DNA from 2 places in the Duganella sp. GW821-FHT07F09 genome. Region 2 is predicted to be linked to the other one. Evidence: predicted binding sites of a transcription regulator. Region 2 holds the regulator's gene; the other holds the start of a gene.
What was found. Region 2 encodes NrdR, which represses ribonucleotide reductase genes. Its sites were predicted from a motif close to CACNANATNTNGTG; they were not measured.
Positions count from the first base shown of each region.

Region 1: the regulator NrdR is predicted to act here: its motif matches at 2,281-2,294, upstream of AC07P1_RS24015 (ribonucleoside-diphosphate reductase subunit alpha).

Region 1 covers NZ_JBWKQJ010000009.1:343,875-350,245, forward strand. Annotated here, with positions in the region: gene AC07P1_RS24015 (ribonucleoside-diphosphate reductase subunit alpha) at 1-2,109, opposite strand, end outside; gene ampD (1,6-anhydro-N-acetylmuramyl-L-alanine amidase AmpD) at 2,385-3,014, opposite strand; gene AC07P1_RS24025 (sigma-54-dependent transcriptional regulator) at 3,011-4,486, opposite strand; gene AC07P1_RS24030 (sensor histidine kinase) at 4,501-6,195, opposite strand; gene AC07P1_RS24035 (PP0621 family protein) at 6,205-6,371, opposite strand, start outside.
Region 2 covers NZ_JBWKQJ010000006.1:471,862-483,405, reverse strand. Annotated here, with positions in the region: gene tolB (Tol-Pal system beta propeller repeat protein TolB) at 1-308, opposite strand, end outside; gene tolA (cell envelope integrity protein TolA) at 310-1,245, opposite strand; gene AC07P1_RS18795 (ExbD/TolR family protein) at 1,258-1,695, opposite strand; gene tolQ (protein TolQ) at 1,711-2,403, opposite strand; gene ybgC (tol-pal system-associated acyl-CoA thioesterase) at 2,419-2,841, opposite strand; gene AC07P1_RS18780 (SDR family oxidoreductase) at 3,222-3,971, opposite strand; ZMP/ZTP riboswitch at 4,134-4,257, shown strand; gene glyA (serine hydroxymethyltransferase) at 4,357-5,604, shown strand; gene nrdR (transcriptional regulator NrdR) at 5,688-6,158, shown strand; gene pilV (type IV pilus modification protein PilV) at 6,263-6,838, shown strand; gene AC07P1_RS18760 (PilW family protein) at 6,835-7,785, shown strand; gene AC07P1_RS18755 (pilus assembly PilX family protein) at 7,814-8,320, shown strand; gene AC07P1_RS18750 (pilus assembly protein) at 8,448-10,550, shown strand; gene AC07P1_RS18745 (type IV pilin protein) at 10,547-11,002, shown strand; gene AC07P1_RS18740 (GspH/FimT family protein) at 11,014-11,544, shown strand, end outside.

The sequences.
Region 1 (6,371 bases), on a different contig from region 2:
CAGCTCGGTCGAGGCCAGGTAGGCGTAGTAGCACACCGCTTCCATCGAGGTATCGGCGAAGGCCACGCACTCTGGCGACGAGAACGGCACGCGCATCATGTGCAGGCAGTCCTGGAAGCCCATCACGCCCAAGCCCACCGGACGGTGGCGCATGTTGGCGTTGCGGGCCTTGTCGACGGCGTAGTAGTTGATGTCGATGACGTTATCGAGCATGCGCATCGCGGTGCGGATGGTCTTTTGCAGCTTGACGTGATCGAGCTTGCCCTCTTTCATGTGGGCCGGCATGTTGACCGAACCGAGGTTGCAGACGGCGATTTCGTCCGGGCCGGTGTTCAGCGTGATCTCGGTGCACAGGTTCGAGCTGTGGACCATGCCCACGTGCGACTGCGGCGAACGGATGTTGCATGGGTCCTTGAACGTGATCCATGGGTGGCCGGTTTCGAACAGCATCGACAGCATCTTGCGCCACAGGTCCAGCGCGGCGATCTTCTTGAACACGCGGATTTCGCCGGCGGCGGCCTTGGCTTCGTAGCCCAGATAGGCTTTTTCGAAGGCCTTGCCGACCAGGTCGTGCAGGTCCGGGCAATCCGACGGCGAGAACAGCGTCCAGTCGCCCTTTTCCATCACGCGCTTCATGAACATGTCCGGAATCCAGTTGGCGGTGTTCATGTCGTGGGTGCGGCGGCGGTCGTCGCCGGTGTTCTTGCGCAGGTCCAGGAACTCTTCGATGTCCATGTGCCAGGTTTCCAGGTAGGCGCACACCGCGCCCTTGCGCTTGCCGCCCTGGTTGACCGCCACGGCGGTGTCGTTGACCACTTTCAGGAACGGCACCACGCCTTGCGATTTGCCGTTGGTGCCCTTGATGTGGGCGCCCAGGGCGCGCACCGGGGTCCAGTCGTTACCCAGGCCGCCGGCGAACTTGGCCAGCAGCGCGTTTTCCTTGATGGCGTCGTAGATGCCTTCCAGGTCGTCCGAGACGGTGGTCAGGTAGCACGACGACAGCTGCGAACGCAGGGTGCCGGCGTTGAACAGGGTCGGGGTCGACGACATGAAGTCGAACGACGACAGCAGGTTGTAGAACTCGATGGCGCGCGCTTCGCGGTCGCTTTCGTTCAGGGCCAGGCCCATCGCCACACGCATGTAGAACGCCTGCGGCATTTCGATGCGCACGTCGCGCACGTGCAGGAAGTAGCGGTCGTACAGGGTTTGCAGGCCGATGTAGCCGAACTGCAGATCGCGGTCGGCGACCAGCGCCTTGGCCAGGCGGGCCAGGTCGAATTCGGCCAGCTTGGTGTCCAGCAGCTCGTTTTCGATGCCCTTGGCGATGTACTGCGGGAAGTAGGTGATGTACTCGGCGGCGGCCGCGCCCTGCGCGACTTCCTTGCCGAAGACTTCCTTGCGGATCGTGTGCAGCAGGATGCGGGCCGTCACTTGCGAGTAGGCCGGGTCCTTTTCCATCAGCGCGCGGGCGGCCAGGATGGCGGACTTGTGCAGCTCTTCGACCGGCACGCCGTCGTACAGGTTTTTCAGCGTCTCGGCGACGATGGCGTCGGCGTCGACGTGCTTTTCCAGGCCGATGCAGGCGGCGTTGATCAGGCCGGTGACGCGGTCCATCTCCAGCGGCTTGCGCTCGCCGTTTTCCAGCACGTGGATTTGCGGGGCGCTGATCTTGGCGGTGGCGCCTTGCGCTTCCTTGAGCGCGCGGCGCTCTTCCATGTGCTTGGCGCGGTACAGGACATAGGCGCGGGCGACATCGTGTTCGCCGGAGCGCATCAGCGCCAGCTCGACCTGGTCTTGCACGTCTTCGATGTGGAAGGTGCCGCCCGATGGCTGGCGGCGCACCAGCGCCGTCACGACGCTGGCGGTCAGCTGTTCTACGAGTTCGCGGATGCGCGCGGAGGCGGCGCCCTGGCCGCCGTTCACGGCCAGGAAGGCCTTGGTGACGGCGATCGCGATTTTCGACGGTTCAAACGCGACGACCGCGCCGTTACGGCGGATGATGCGGTAGTCACCGAGGTCGCTGGCGGCCGTTACCTGGCTGCTGGCGGTGCTCGCAGCGGCTGCTGGTACCAGCGCTGGATTGATGGTGATGTCTTGAGTAGATTGCATTTAAGCTCCCCGATAACGGCGTGCAGTCAGTGCTGCGCGGCTATGTTTGTAAATAAAAAGGCCAAAATGAAGCGATCAGCCACACCTGCCTGGCTGGTTAAACTACTTTAATAAGGGTGGTGAGTTGGTCCAAGGACTTGCTGTGATTTGATTAACCAGTGCCATGTGAACTACTATATCTAGTGATTGCGAAGAACCGATCCACTGATTGTAGTGTTCCGATGGGGCTAATACAAGGGGAAATTTTTACGTTTCCGCCATTTTTTCAGTTGACTTTACAGAACGCCTTTTACGAAGCGCAATACAGCGCTAGCGCCTACTAACCCGGCTTCCGATATTGGAGTTTCTTCACAGAATTCCCGCCAACTTTTAACATAAAAGTTCCAATCAAACAACGGTCCGGGGTCGGTTTTGCGGCCCGGCGCGATGTCCTCGTGGCCCTGGACGTCGGTCAGCGGGTAGCGCCGCCGCAGCGCCTCGGTCAGCACCGCCAGCACCCGGTACTGCGCCGGCTCGAACGGCGTGTCGTCGGTGCCTTCGAGCTCGATGCCGACCGAGTAGTCGTTACATTTTTCGCGACCGCGGAACGACGACGCGCCGGCGTGCCACGCACGGTCGTTGGCCGAGACGTACTGGATCACCCGGCCGTCGCGACGGACAAAAAAATGGCTCGACACCTTCAGCCCGCGCAGGTCCGCGAACGAAGGGTCAGCATTATAGTCCACCCGGCCGGTAAACAGGTCGGAGACGTGGGGACCGCCGAAACGGCCGCCCGGCAGGCTGATATTGTGGATCACCAGCAGCGTGATGTCGGCGGGGTCGGGACGGCAGTCGAAGTTCGGGCTGTCGTAACGGATCGCCGCCGGCCACCAGCCGTCCGCGCCTATGCGAATGCTGTCCTTCACGCCTCCGGCTCCTGGATGTTCAGCTTCTGCATTTGATAACGCAGCTGGCGGAAGCTGATGCCCAGCAGCTGCGCGGCCTGCGTGCGGTTGAACTGCGTCTGCGCCAGCGCGCGCAGGATGATGTCGCGCTCGATCTGGTTCAGGTAGTCGGGCAGGCTGGCCGGCAGCGGCTCCGGCACCGCCGTGGGCGGCGGCGCCAGGGCCTCGTCGTCCGCTTGCGCCGGGATATTCGGCAACGGTATCCACATCGGCGCCAGCGTCGGCGACGGCATCGGCCCTGCCACGGGCGCGGACGCCTCGGCCACGCGCGCGCCCTTCAGCGCCAGGTCGGCCACCTCGATCACGCCGTCGTTGGCGAAGGCCAGCGCCCGTTCCAGGATGTTTTCCAGCTCGCGCACATTGCCGGGGAAGGAATAGCCGCGCAAGGCATCGAGCACGCCCTCCCCCAGCGCCGCCCTGTGCTCGAAGGTGCCGAGCCGCTCCAGTATCGCGCCGGTCAGCACGCCCAGGTCGTCGAGCCGCTCGCGCAGCGGCGGCAGCCCCAGTTCGATCACGTTCAGGCGGTAGAACAGATCCTGGCGAAAGCTGCCCCGCTCCACGCACTGCGCCAGGTTCTTGTGGGTCGCGCTAATAATACGCACGTCGACCGGCTCCTCGGCGGTGGCGCCGATCTTGCGCACGCGCCGCTCCTGAATCGCCCGCAGCAGTTTGACTTGCATCGCCAGCGGCAGGTCGGCCACCTCGTCGAGCATCAGGGTGCCGCCGTTGGCCGCCTGGAAAAAGCCGTCCCGGTCGTCGGCGGCGCCGGTGAAGGCGCCCTTGCGGTAGCCGAAAAACTCGGCCTCCATCAGCGCCTCCGGAATGGCGCCGCAGTTGACGGCGATGAACGGTTTGCTGGCGCGCGAGCTTTGCGCGTGGATTTCGCGCGCGGCCAGCTCCTTGCCGCTGCCCGATTCGCCGTGGATGGCGATCGGCGCCATCGACCGCGCCAGCCTGGCGATCTGCGCGCGCAACGACTGGATCACCGCCGAATCGCCCTTCAGGCGGCTGGCCGGCGGCGCCTCGCTGGCCGCCAGCCCGGCCGGCGGCGGCACGTTCAGGCGCAGGGCCGAGCGCACCATCAGGCGCAACTGGTCCAGCGCCACCGGCTTGGAGATGTAGTCGAAGGCGCCGGCCTTGAGCGCGACGACGGCGTTGTCGGCGCTGCCGAAGGCCGTCACCACCGCGATCGGCGTGTTCTTGTGGGCGGCGTTCACCTCCCGCACCAGCTCCAGACCCAGGCCGTCGGGCAGGCGCATGTCGGTCAACACGAGTTGATATTCACGTTCCGCGCCCGCCAGCAGCGCGCGCGCCTGCGCCAGGGTGGCGGCGCTGTCGACGTCCAGTCCCATTTTCACCAGGGTCAGTTCCAGCAATTCGCGCAGGTCGGCTTCATCGTCGACCACCAGCACGCGGGGAGAACGCTCGCTCATGGCACTGCCTTTTCTTATTTTTGCGCCGGTTGGGCGAAGGTGATCACAAAGCGTCCGCTGGAGCGGCGGCCGCCATCGGGGCTGTCGCGGCTATCGAAACGGTATTCGTAATCGAGCCGGGCCTCGTTATTCAAACACAATTCGCGCGCCAGATACAGCCCCAGGCCGGTGCCTTTGCTCGATGTGGTGTAAAACGGCTCGAACAGGTGGGCCCGCACCTCCGGCGAGATGCCGGGACCGTCGTCCTGCACATGCAGCTCCATGCGCTGGGCGTGGTGCGGATGCGTGAGCAGGTCGACGCGGATCGATTGCGGCCCGCCGCTGGCATAGCGCACGGCGTTGTTCAAAAGATTAAGCACCACTTCGCGCAGGTGCAGCGGATCGAAGCGCACCATCGTCCCCGGCGCCACCGACAGGCCGACGATGTCCGACGGCAGGCCGTGGTTGTTGATGAATTCCGACCGCAATTCGGCCAGAAAGCCGTCCAGCGCCAGCGGCTCGTTATTCGGCTGCACCTTGCGCGACAGCTGGAGGATGTCCTCGACCATGCGGTTGACGCGCGCCACGTTGTCGCCGACGATCTTGAGCAGCCGCAGATGGACGGTGCTGTCCAGGTCCTCCCCCAGCAGCGCGGTGGCGTGGCCGATGGCCGACAGCGGATTGCGCACCTCGTGGGCGATGCTGGCCGTCAGGCGCCCCATCGACGCCAGTTTCAATTGCTGCGCCTGGTTTTCGATGCCCGTCACGTCCTGCAGAAAAATTACGCTGCGCTCGACGCCCCCGCCGGAGGAGGACGTGTCGACCGCCGCGAAGCGCACCTTCAAGTGCGCCGACAGGTCGCGGCGCGCGCTCCAGGCGGCGGTCACCCCCTGCAACGCGGCGTCGCTGAACGGCTTGATGGTGACGAACACCGTGCTGCGCGCGGGATCGTCGCGCCATTCGGCGTACGCCTGCGCCAACGGCGCCAGCGGCGCGGCCGCCGACAGCTTGAAGTTCAGGTCCGGGCCGACCAGTCCGAGCATCTGCCGCGCCGCGGGATTGCCGGCCGAGACCCGCCCGTCCGGATCGACCACCAGGATGCCGTCGCCGATGTTGGCCATGACCAGGCGGTTGACCGCCTGCTGCACGTTGATTTCGACGCCGCGCTGGATCGCCAGCTCCTCCTGGCCGATCAATTTCCCGGCCATGCGGTTGACCACCAGCACGGCGGCGAAGAAGGCGGCGCCGTACAGGCCCGATTGCAGCAGGCCGTGCTGGCTTTCCATCGCCAGCAGCTGCCACACGCTTTCGCCCAGCATGAACAGCGCCACCAGCGCGGTGCAGAACAGCGCCAGCACCAGCGGCGACAGGATGGCCAAACCGGCCAGCGGGAATAGATACAGGATGGCCAGGCCGCTGCGCACCCCGCCGCCGGCGAGGTACAGCAGCGAGATGATGGCCAGGTCGCAGGCGATCTGCGACAGCAGTTGCAGCAGGAAGCGGCGGCGCCAGTAGACGGCCGTCAGCGCGAAGGCGATCGCCAGGCCCAGATAGGCCAGGCAAACCGGCAGGTAGGGATACTCGCCGGCGGCGCGCAGGCCCCGGCTGTCGAAGCTCAGGTAGACCAGCAGCACCAGCGCGATGACCACGCGCGTGGCGTTGAGCGTTTGCAGCGACCGCCAGAAGGTGGCGCGCGATTCAGCCGACAGGGCTTGCAGGCGCGCGACCACCCGGTGGCCTTAGGCGGCCGGCGCGGCGGCGTGCGCCGCGCAGCAGTAATCGCGGCCGTTGGCGTGGACCGCCTCCGAGGCGGGGAAGAAAATGCCGCACTTGGCGCATTCGAGCATCGTCTCGGCGTCGGCCAGCGCCTTTTCCGTGCGCGCCTTATAAATGGTCTGGCCGCCGC
Region 2 (11,544 bases):
GCCAGCGCGTCGACGGTGCCGACGACGAGCGCGTCGGCGCCCTTGGCTTTCCAGGCGCTGTAGTCGATGTTGTTGACGTCGGTGATGACGCCGGCGTCGATCACCTTGAAGGCGCCGCTGCGTTCGAGGTCGGCCTTGATGATCTCGGAGATTTTTTGTGGCGACACGCCTTCGTTGGCGAAGCCGGCCACGGCGACCGGGATCTGGTTGCTGCCGACACCGGAAATTTCGATGCGCATCTGCGCCTGGGCGCTGCCCATGGTGGCGGCAATGGTCAGGCCGGCGTAAAGGAGGGTCAGTTTTTTCATATCAATGCATATCCTTTAATTTAAAGACGGCTGTAAATTCGCGCTCCACCGTACCATCTTTCTTCTTGGGCAGTGGTGACGATTTTTCAATCGCGTTCTCGATCGCTTCGTCGTAGGCGGTCGAACCGCTGCCTTTGATCTTGCGCTTGTTGATGACTTCACCGGATGGCAGTTGCGTGATCAGATAGGTCGCGGTCAGGGTGTCGTCGGCACCGCCGAACGCCAGATTGCTCTTGATCTTGGCGCGGACGGCGGCCTCATAACCGCCGTCGGAGCGGCCGCCGGTCGATTGCGCGGCCGTGCCGGTCGAGCCCTTGGCAGCCGAACCCGTGATGCGGCTCATTTCCGCCGCGAATGCCTTATCCTTGGCGGCCTTGTCGGCTTTTTCCTTGGCCAGTTTCTCGGCGGCTGCCTTTTTCTTGTCCTTTTCCTTCTCGGCCAGTTCCTTCTTGTCCTTCTCGGCCTGTTCTTTCTCTTCTTTCAGCTTTTGCTCGGCAAGTTTCTTGTCAGCCAGTTTCTTGGCTTCGAGCTTGGCCTGCTTTTCCTCGGCTTCCTGCTTCAGCTTGGCTTCCTTGGCTTCGGCCAGCTTCTTCTCTTCGAGTTTTTTCTTGGCCTTCAGGCGTTCGAGGGCGATGTCCGGTTCCTTGGGCGCGGGCGGCGCCTCCACCGGCGGTGGCGGCGGGGTTTTGATCACGGGCGTCGGTTCCGGCTCCGGCTCCGGCGTGGGCTCGGGGGTAGGGGCGGGCGGCGCGGCGTCCTGCACCTTCATGTCCCAGATCTCGGCCTGCACTTCGGTCGGTTCATTGTTCTGCCAGCTCACGCCGACCCACAGGAACAGCAGCAGCACCGCGTGCATCGCCACGGCCAGCACCACGGAGCGCCAGCCTTCGTTATGTCGCGGAACCTTGTACGGACCGCCTGCGGTTGCGGGTTTCATCGTTTGCACTAGTTATTTGGTGGACAAGCCGACCCGGTTGATGCCCATCTTTTTCGCTTCCGAGATCAGCTGGATCACGTCGTCGTACTTGCTTTCCTTGTCGCCGGCGATCAGCACCGGATAGTCCGGGTGCGTCTCGTGCAGCGTGCGCAATTTCTTGACCAGCGCGTCGCGGTTCGGGGCCGTTTCCGGCGCGTCCTCGCCTTTGCCCTTGACGCCGATCGACAGCGCGCCGTTCGGCTTGATGACGATTTGCACGTAGTCGCTTGGGGGCTTGGTCGATTTTTCAGCGTTCGGCAAGTCGACGATGCTCGGATCGGTGGCCGACGGCATGACCATGAAGATGATCAGCAGAACCAGCATGACGTCGATGTACGGCACGACGTTGATTTCGGATTTGAGCTTGCGGCCGCGGCCGCCGCGCATGCTGCTGGAGAAAGAGGAAGCCATGGTCTCTCTGCCTTATTAACGCGATTGACGTTGCAGGATGTTGGAGAACTCTTCGACGAAACTTTCGAAGCGGATCGCCAGACGATCGATGTCGTGCGTAAAGCGGTTGTAGGCGACGACGGCCGGAATCGCGGCGAACAGGCCGATGGCGGTGGCGATCAGCGCTTCGGCGATGCCGGGCGCGACGGCGGCCAGGGTGGCTTGCTGCACGTTGGCCAGGCCGCGGAAGGCGTTCATGATGCCCCAGACGGTGCCCAGCAGGCCGATGTAGGGCGATACCGAGCCGACCGAAGCCAGGAAGGCCAGGTGCGATTCGAGCACGTCCATTTCGCGCTGGAAGGCGGCGCGCATGGCGCGGCGCGCGCCGTCCAGGATGGCGACGTGGTCGACGGTGTCGCGGCTGGCGGCGTAGGCGGCCTTGCTCTTGATGAATTCGCCCATGCCGGCCTCGAAGATGCGCGCCAGCGGGCCGCTGGTGGCGCGGTCCTTGCCGGCGTTCTGGTGCAGCGCGTGCAGGTTGCCGCCGGCCCAGAAGGTTTTTTCGAAGTCGATCGTCAGGCGGCGCGCCGAGCGCACCGCGAACAGTTTACTGAAGATGTACGTCCAGCTGGTCAGCGAGATGATGAACAACAACGCCATGATCAGTTGCACGATCAGGTGGGCGTTGGAGATGAGGGACAGGAAAGAGAGGTCTTGGGTGACGTTCATTGTTTATCAGTCTGATCAGTCTGTTTTCGTGATGTTGGTGGTGCTGCGCATTTTGTCCGCGACCGCCGGCGGCACCGCGCGGGGGCGCAGCGTCGAATCGACGCAGCCGACCTTGACCCGCGCCGTGTTCAGCAGTTGCTCGCCGCACCATGCCTCCTGGATAAAGGAGATCGAGGCGCGTCCTAATTTTTCGATACTAAGTGTCAATTTTATTACGTCGTCAAGCTTAGCAGGCGCATGATACTCCGCGCTGACGCTTTTGACGACGAACATAGCGTCGTGTTCCTGCAATAAAGCGTGCTGGCCCACATTGATCTGGCGCAGCCATTCGGTGCGCGCGCGCTCGAAGAACTTCAGGTAGTTCGCGTAATAGACGATACCGCCGGCGTCGGTGTCTTCGTAGTAGACCCGGACGTTCCAGATGAACTCTGCTGGCATGTTGTTAGGATTGCAAGTTGTGTTGAGCAACATTCTACGCGATTTTGTTCTTTTGGTTGAAGCTTGGACGGGGAAATGCACGTCCGTCCCGCCAATTGTGCGGGATTTCAACTCGGGGCGCAAAGATTGCACTGGTGACAGTTAAGCGGTTTACAGGCAACTTGCCAAGGATTGTAACAACCGCTTACGAATTGTGGGGCACGGAAAATGGAATGACCATGGAGGCACGTAGGGCGGATTAGGCGGAACGCCGTAATCCGCCAATGCATGCGCCACCGTAACGCATGCATGGCGGATTACGCCTTCGGCTAATCCGCCCTACGTGTTTTAACGTGGTGCATAGGTTGGTGGCCCCAGCGATGAGTGGCCCCAGCGGGGTTTTAAACGTTGCGCTTGATTGCCAGGGGGCCATAACCCTGGCACGTCGGCATCATCTCGATGCGGTTGATGTTGATGTGCGGCGGCAGCGTGGCGATCCAGAACGCCGTGTTGGCGATGTCCTCGGCCGTCAGCGGCACGGTGCCTTCGTACACTTTGGCGGCGGCTTCGTCGTTGCCCTTCATGCGCACGTTCGAGAATTCGGTGCCGCCGCACAGGCCGGGCGCCAGATTGGTGGCGCGCACGCCGGTGCCGATCAGGTCGGCCCGCAGATTCAGGGTGAACTGTTCGACAAAGGCCTTGGTCGCGCCGTAGACGTTGCCGCCCGGGTAGGGCGTGGCGCCGGCGACGGAACCCAGGTTGATGACGGTGCCGCTGCCGCGCTTGACCATGTCCGGCAGGATCGCGCGCGTCATGGCCACCAGGCCGCCGCAGTTGGTGGCGATCATCGTGTCCCAGTCGTCGAGCGACGATTCGTGCGCCGGCGTGACGCCGAGCGCCAGGCCGGCATTGTTAATCAGCACGTCGATCTGCTTCCATTCGGCCGGCAGGCCGTCCAGCGCGGTTTTGATCGAGGCCTTGTCGGTGACGTCCAGCACCACCGGCAGCACGGCGTCGCCCAGTTCGGCCGACAAGGTTTGCAGGCGGTCCTCGCGGCGTCCGCTGATCAGCACTTTGTGGCCGTTCTGAACGAAAGTGCGGGCCATGGCGGCGCCGAAGCCGGCGGTGGCGCCAGTGATGAAGACGATCATGTTTTATCCTTGTCGGTGAGGGAGGAGGGCGTAAAGACTGGACAAAATTGTAGCCGAAATGGCGGTATCGATCGCGGCGCGGTCAAAAACGCACAATCTTGCCAGTTATGCAAGTCGTTTCCTTGCTCAAATCTGGCGCATAAATTACAATCCGGGTTCCATTACGTCTCACGTAACTGGCGAAAAGCTGCGGTCGGCCCCAAAATGGTGCGTCGATCCGTCGGCGAAAGGTGGGCATCCACCGGGAAACGTGAGATTTCATTAGCCGTTCGCCTGGGCAGCCCATCGATGGAAAGCACGAAAGAGGCTGCCTGTCCGCTATCGGCGTCCCTCATTCGATCCAGCCTGCCAAGTCATACAGTTACTCATTCGATTGGAGTTTTTCATGTTCGCAAAAGATCACACCCTCGCCAGCGTTGACCCGGAATTGTTCGGCGCCATCCAAAAAGAAAACACCCGCCAGCACGACCACATCGAGCTGATCGCGTCGGAGAACTACACCTCGCCGGCCGTGATGGAAGCGCAAGGCTCGCAGCTGACCAATAAATACGCCGAAGGCTATCCAGGCAAGCGCTACTACGGCGGCTGCGAATACGTCGACGTCGTCGAGCAACTGGCGATCGACCGCGTCAAGCAACTGTTCGGCGCGGAAGCGGCCAACGTGCAGCCCAACTCCGGTTCGCAGGCCAACCAAGGCGTGTTCTTCGCCGTGCTGAAGCCGGGCGACACCATCATGGGCATGTCGCTGGCCGAAGGCGGCCACCTGACCCACGGCATGCCGCTGAACATGTCCGGCAAATGGTTCAACGTCGTTTCGTACGGCCTGACCCCGGAAGAGGACATCGACTACGCCGCCATGGAGGCGCTGGCCAAGGAACACAAGCCTAAGCTGATCATCGCCGGCGCGTCGGCCTTCTCCAAGAAAATCGACTTCGAGCGCTTCGCCGCCGTGGCCAAGGCCGTTGGCGCCTACTTCATGGTCGACATGGCGCACTACGCCGGCCTGATCGCCGCCGGCCTGTACCCGAACCCGGTGCCGCACGCCGACTTCGTCACCTCGACCACGCATAAATCGCTGCGCGGCCCGCGCGGCGGCATCATCCTGATGAAGGCCGAGCACGAGAAGATCATCAATTCGGCCATCTTCCCAGGCATCCAGGGCGGTCCGCTGATGCACGTGATCGCCGGCAAGGCCGTCGCCTTCAAGGAAGCGCTGACGCCTGAGTTCAAGGCCTACCAGCAACAAGTGGTCAAGAACGCCGACGTGCTGGCCAAGACCCTGATCAAGCGCGGCCTGCGCATCGTGTCCGGCGGCACCGAGTCGCACGTGATGCTGGTGGACCTGCGTCCGAAGAACCTGACCGGCAAGGAAGCGGAAGCGATCCTGGGCACGGCGCACATCACCACCAACAAGAACGGCATCCCGAACGATCCGCAGAAGCCATTCGTGACTTCCGGCATCCGTCTGGGCAGCCCGGCGATGACCACGCGCGGTTTCAAGGAAGCGGAAGCGGAAGAAGTCGGCAACCTGATCGCCGACGTGCTGGACAATCCGCACGACGCCGCCACCATCGAGCGCGTCAAAGCGGCGGTGAAGGTGCTGGCCGATAAATATCCGGTCTACGCCAAGTAATTTGCTTTATAAGTAGTAATGCGGGACGCCGGTTTGGCTGGCGTCCCGTTAAGTAGTTCAATGCAGTTTTGCCCATGGCTCATATGAAATGTCCGTTCTGTCAGCACGACGATACCCAGGTTCTCGATACGCGTGTATCCGAGGAAGGGGATTCCATACGCCGGCGCCGACGTTGCGGCAAATGCGATAAACGATTTACCACGTATGAGCGCATCGAGCTGGTCATGCCATACGTGGTCAAGAAGAACGGCAGCCGCACCGAGTATTCGGCCGCCAAGTTGCGCGGCAGCCTGACCCTGGCCCTGCGCAAGCGCCCCGTGGCGGCGCCCGCCGTTGACGCGGCCGTTTTGTCGATCGAGGAAAAATTGCTTACCAGCGGCAAGCGCGAAGTCGACACCGGCTACATCGGCGAGCTGGTGATGCAGGAGTTGCAGCGCCTCGACAAGATCGCGTATATCCGCTTCGCATCGGTCTACAAAAACTTCGAAGACCTGGCCGAGTTCCAGGACGCCATCGCCGAAGTCGGACAGGACCGCAAGCCGCGCAAAAGCTAGCATCCTGCTAGCGCACACTTGATCCATCTCATACCTCGGCCATTGGCCGCTGCTACCGTCTAGCTGTTGGACTGTAAGGTCCCTGTTGACTTGCGGAGGTGTGCATGCCCACGGCCCGTGCTGTTGCCGGCTTTACCCTGGTCGAAGTGATGATCGCCGTGCTCGTGCTCGCGTTGGGCATCGTCGGCGGTGTGTCGATGCAACTGGCGGCGCTGCGCGCCCGGCATCAATCGACCTTGCTGGCGCAGGCGTCGTGGTTGGCCGTCGGCATGGCCGAACGCATGCGCGCCAATCCCGAACAGATGCGGCTGCCCGATGGCGCCAACCTCTATCTCACCCTCGATTACGACGTGCTGGCCGAGCCCAACCCGCCGGCGCCGTCGGCGCTGTGCTATGGCGGCGATTGCGATGGCGCCCAGCTGGCCGCGTTCGATCTGTATGAAATGAAGGCGCTGATGCGCGAGAATCTGCCGGCGGGCCGCGCCGTGGTCTGTCGTGACGCCGGCTTGTGGTCTGGCGGCAAGCTGCGCTGGGCGTGCAGTGGCGGCGCCGGCGCGCCTTTGGTGATCAAGGTCGGCTGGCGCGGCAAGAATCCTAACGGCACGCCACGTAAGGACGAGTCCGGCGAGTACGTGCCAGGGGTTGCGCTTCCCTTGGCTTTGACCGTGGGGGCGCCATGACGCGGGCGCGCCAGCAGGGCTGGACCATCATCGAACTGGTCATCGCCACCGGCCTGGGCCTGGTACTGACCTTGCTGGCCAGTGGATTGTTGCTGGCGACCAGCGGCAGCTACCGCAACCACAGCGAGAACATTTGGATCGACGATGGCGGCCGCTACGCGCTGGAGATTATTTCGCAAGCAATACGGCAGGGCGCTTATGTCAACTGGGACAGCAAGGAAGCGCCGGCCGAACTGGCAGCGCACGAACCGGCGGCCATCGCCGGGCTCGACGCCAGCAGCATCAGCAAGGCCAGCGACGGTATCTCCGGCGTGGCGCCGGACGTGGCCAACGGCAGCGACGTGCTGGCGTTGCGCTTCTCCGGTTATGGCGAGGGCGCGAATGGCGACGGCTCCAGCCTCAACTGCGCCGGCTTCGGCGTGGGCGCGCCATCGGCCGTGATCGAACGTGGCTGGAGCATTTTTTATGTCGCCGCCGACGCCGACGGCACGCCGGAATTGCGCTGCAAGTACCGCAGCGCGGCGGGCTGGGGCGCGGACGCGATCGTGCGCGGCGTCGATTCCTTTCAGGTGCTGTACGGACTCGACAGCGACGAGCCGGCCGACGGCATTCCCAATACTTTCGTCAACGCGACCGCAATCAATGGCATGGACGCGGGGCTGGCGCTGGTGGGCGCCACGCCGGAGGAACTTCAGCGCGATTTGCATCGCAAGACCAACTGGAAGCGGGTCTGCACCGTGAAGCTCGCGTTGCTTTTGCATGGCGAGAACAACACGCGGGCCGATACGGTGGTGCGCCGGTTCGATCTGTTCGGGCCGGCGTATTCCGAAGGCCATGGCGGCGACCTGGGTGTGCGGATCGGGGAGGGAGTATTCCCCGAGTCGCAGCGATGGCGGGCGCGGCGGGTGTTCGGGATGACGGTCGCGCTGCGCAACAGGAGCGGTTGATATGCCGGCGCGCGTAAGGGGTCGCAACGTGCAGCGGCAAGAGCGCGGCGTGGCGTTGCTGGTGTGCTTGCTCATGCTGATCTTGGTGATGTTGCTGGGCGTGTCGGCGGCGCAGCTGAGTTTGCAGGGCGAGAAGGCCGCGCGTGGCGAGCGCGATCGGGAAGTGGCGTTTCAGGCGGCGGAGGATGCGTTGGCGGATGCGGAACGGGACATCCAGGCGGGCGGCGGCGACGTCGTCGATCCGGCCTGCGGCGAGGCGCCGGTGTGGCAGCGGGTCGACCTGTCCGGCACCGTGGACAGCGGCTGCACGGTCGCGTACGGCGCGGCGACGGGGGCGGCGATGCAGACTGGGCAAGGCTTTGCGCCGTTTAAGAAGCCGCGTTACCTGATCGAGCGCGCCGAGTGCCACCATCCGGGAGAGGATGCGTCGGCCGCCGCCACGCCCAGCTATTGCTATCGGGTGACGGCGATCGGCTTCGGCGCGAAACCGGCGACAGAGGTGGTGTTGCAAAGCGTGTTCAGCAAGCCTGAGTAACAGAAAGCGGGCACGACACCCAGGAAAACAGACACGAGACCGAAACTGCGTCTAAACCACGTAGGGCGGATTAGCGAAGCGTAATCCGCCAAGCGCCGTCGACGGCCACAGCTGAGAGGGAGGACGTATGCAACTCAAATACTTGACGATTCCGGCTGCGATAATAGTCTCCACCGTCGTCACCGCCGCGCCCCCAACGCTCGACGTGGCCAGCGAACCGTTGACGGCCGCGTGCCGAGCCGGCGCCGTTAAGATCGACGGCTCCTCGTTGCTGCGCGTGGCACCGCCCCCGGCAAGTGCCAGCGCCGGCGACCTCTTTCAAGCGAGTATCGACATAGCCGACTGGGGCGGACATTTTTCCCGCTACGTCCTGCCTTCCGGCGGCGCGGGATTTTCGTCAACGCCGACGGCGATGTGGGACGCCGGTGCGCTGCTCACAGGCGACGGTGTGCGTCCGCCATCGCCGGCTCCGGCCGCACGCAAAATCTTCACGGCCATCGTGCAGCCGGACGGTGCGCTGGCGATGATTCCGTTTGAATGGAGCGCCCTGTCGGCCGGGCAGCGGCAGCAACTGGACCAGGCGCAGCCCCCTGCCACAGGCGCCGACGGCTTGGGCGAGCAACGCCTGGCCTTCCTGCGCGGCGATCGCACGCAAGAGGGCACGCTCTTCCGCACGCGCAGCAGCATGCTGGGCGATTCCATCAACAGCACGCCGGTGTATGTCGGGCCGGCTCCCGGCACGACATCCGGCACGCGGCCGAATGTCATCTACGTTGGCGCCAATGACGGCATGCTGCATGCCTTTAACGTCGCCGATGGCAGCGAACTTTTCGCCTATGTGCCGAACGCGTTGATGGCCTCTTTGCATCGCTTGACCAGCGCCGACTATGTTCACCAGGCATATGTCGATGGGCCGGCCAGCGCCGGCGAGGTGGTGATATCAGGTGTCGGCAAGACGGTCCTGGTCTCCGGCATGGGCGGCGGCGCGCAAGGCGTCTTCGCGCTGGACGTCACCGACCCGCTGCGGTTCGCCGAAGGCGGCGTGCTGTGGGAGTTCACCGACCGCGACGACGCCATGATGGGCAATGTCACCACGCGGCCTCAGATTGCCAAGCTGCGCACGCGTATGGTCGCGGGCGTGCCGCTCTACAAACATTTTGCGGTCGTCGCGAGCGGCTTGAACAACTACGCGGCGGACGGCAACGCCAGCCCGACGGGCAAGGGCGCCTTATTCCTGTTGGCGCTCGACAAGCCACGCGGCGCGGCATGGCGGCTTAACCTTAACTACTATCGGCTCATGACACCGATCTCCGATGCCGCTTTGGCTAACGCCCTCAACGCGCCGGTGCTGGTGGCCGACCGCACAGGCGCGCTGCGCTATGGCTACGCCGGAGATTTGCAGGGCAACCTTTGGCGCTTCGATTTCGGCGGTGGCGCGCCTTGGGCCGGTGCTGTAGGTCCAGGTGCGGGCGACACACCGTTGTTTGTCGCCCGCGACGACAGCGGCAGGCGTCAGTCGATCACCCAGCAGCCCTCGCTGGCGTACGCCGACGGCGGCGGCTATCTAGTCTTGTTCGGGACCGGAAAGTTGATCGAAAAGGCCGACCGGGCTCCGGCCAATTTCGCACAGCAATCCTATTACGCGATCCGCGACAGTCTGCGTGATCCCGCCGAGGTCATCACCAGCCGCAGCCAGCTGACCCAGCGCGTACTGAGCGGCGACGCGAGTGCGCCGCCGCTCAGCGTACACGGAGCCAAAATGGAATTCGATAGCATGGGCTGGTATGTCGATTTCTTGCAAGCGGAGACAACGGGCGAGCGCAGCATCGATAGCGGCGTGCTGGCCGGCGGCGAGGTGTTTTTCAATACACTGCTACCGGGCACCGATCCCTGCGATAAATCCCGCAGCCGCACTTACGCGTTTAACGTGCTCACCGGTCTGGCCAGGGATGGTGCCGTTGCAAGGCTGCCGCCGCCATCCACCGGGCAGCCGATCGTCGGGCAGATATCGGAGGATTACAGGTCGACGCCGTCCCTATTGCCCGTCACGTCCAGCAGGACGCCGCGCGATCCGACCGGCCGCACGCGTCTGCTCAAGGAGCTGGCCGTTGCCAACGTCACTCCGCAGGGCAGCGTGGTCGTTGGCCGCGTCAAACTGCAACTGCGCGCCGGTCGCCTAAGTTGGCGCGAGGTGGGCAACTGGCGTCAACTGCACGAGGCCGTCAAATGAGCCGCCGCGCGCATATGGGCTTCAGCATGATTGAAATGCTGATCGTGATGGTGATCCTGGCCGTGCTGGCCTCTGCCGCCATGCCTGCCTGGCAGCAGCATGTGATCAGCACCCGCCGCAACGAGGCGCAGGCGATGCTGCTGAAGTTGATGCTGCAGCAGGAGCGCTATTTCACGCAGCACGGCACCTATCTCGCGTTCTCCTCCGGCTCGACAGGTTACGAGGAACGCCAGTTTCAATGGTGGAGCGGCAGCCGCGCGCCGGACAGCGGCTACGAGATCGAAGGCAAGGCCTGCGACGACGAACCGATCGAGCAGTGCGTGCAACTGGTCGCCACGGCCGGCACCGGCATGGTGGATTCGGACTATCGCGACGACGAATGCCGCGAAATGACGCTCACCAGCATCGGCGAACGGCTGTCGAAAGGCACGCTCACCGAGTGCTGGCGATGAGCGGGGCGGCCATGGAACGGAACAGCGCCGGAGTGTCGCTGGTGGAATTGCTGGTGGTGCTGGTGCTGGCCGGCATACTGCTCGGCGCCGCCGCGTCCGCCTATCAAGACGTGATGCGGCGGCAGCAATTGCGAGTCGCCGTCAACGATCTGGTCGCGGCCATCGACCTGACCCGCTCGCATGCGATCGCGCGCGGCGGCCCGGTCATGCTGGGCCCGCTGGAAGCGAGTGGCACGGATTGGGCCACGGGCTGGGTGGTGTTCGTCGACGGCAACGGCAACCGCCGGCCGGATGCAGGCGAGCAGCGCCTCTTCCAGCATGGCCCGCTACCGGACGGGATGACGGTCGCCTCCGCCTTCTCATCCGGTGGAACGCCGCGCTACCTCGCCTACAACGGCGCGGGACGCAGTTGCAATGCCAGTAATAGCCTATCAGCGCGCTGGGGTACGTTGTCGCTTTCGCGCGGCGACGATGTGCGCAACATCAAAATCAATATGCTGGGCCGACTACGCGTGTGTAATCCCGCTATTGATAGCGCCACC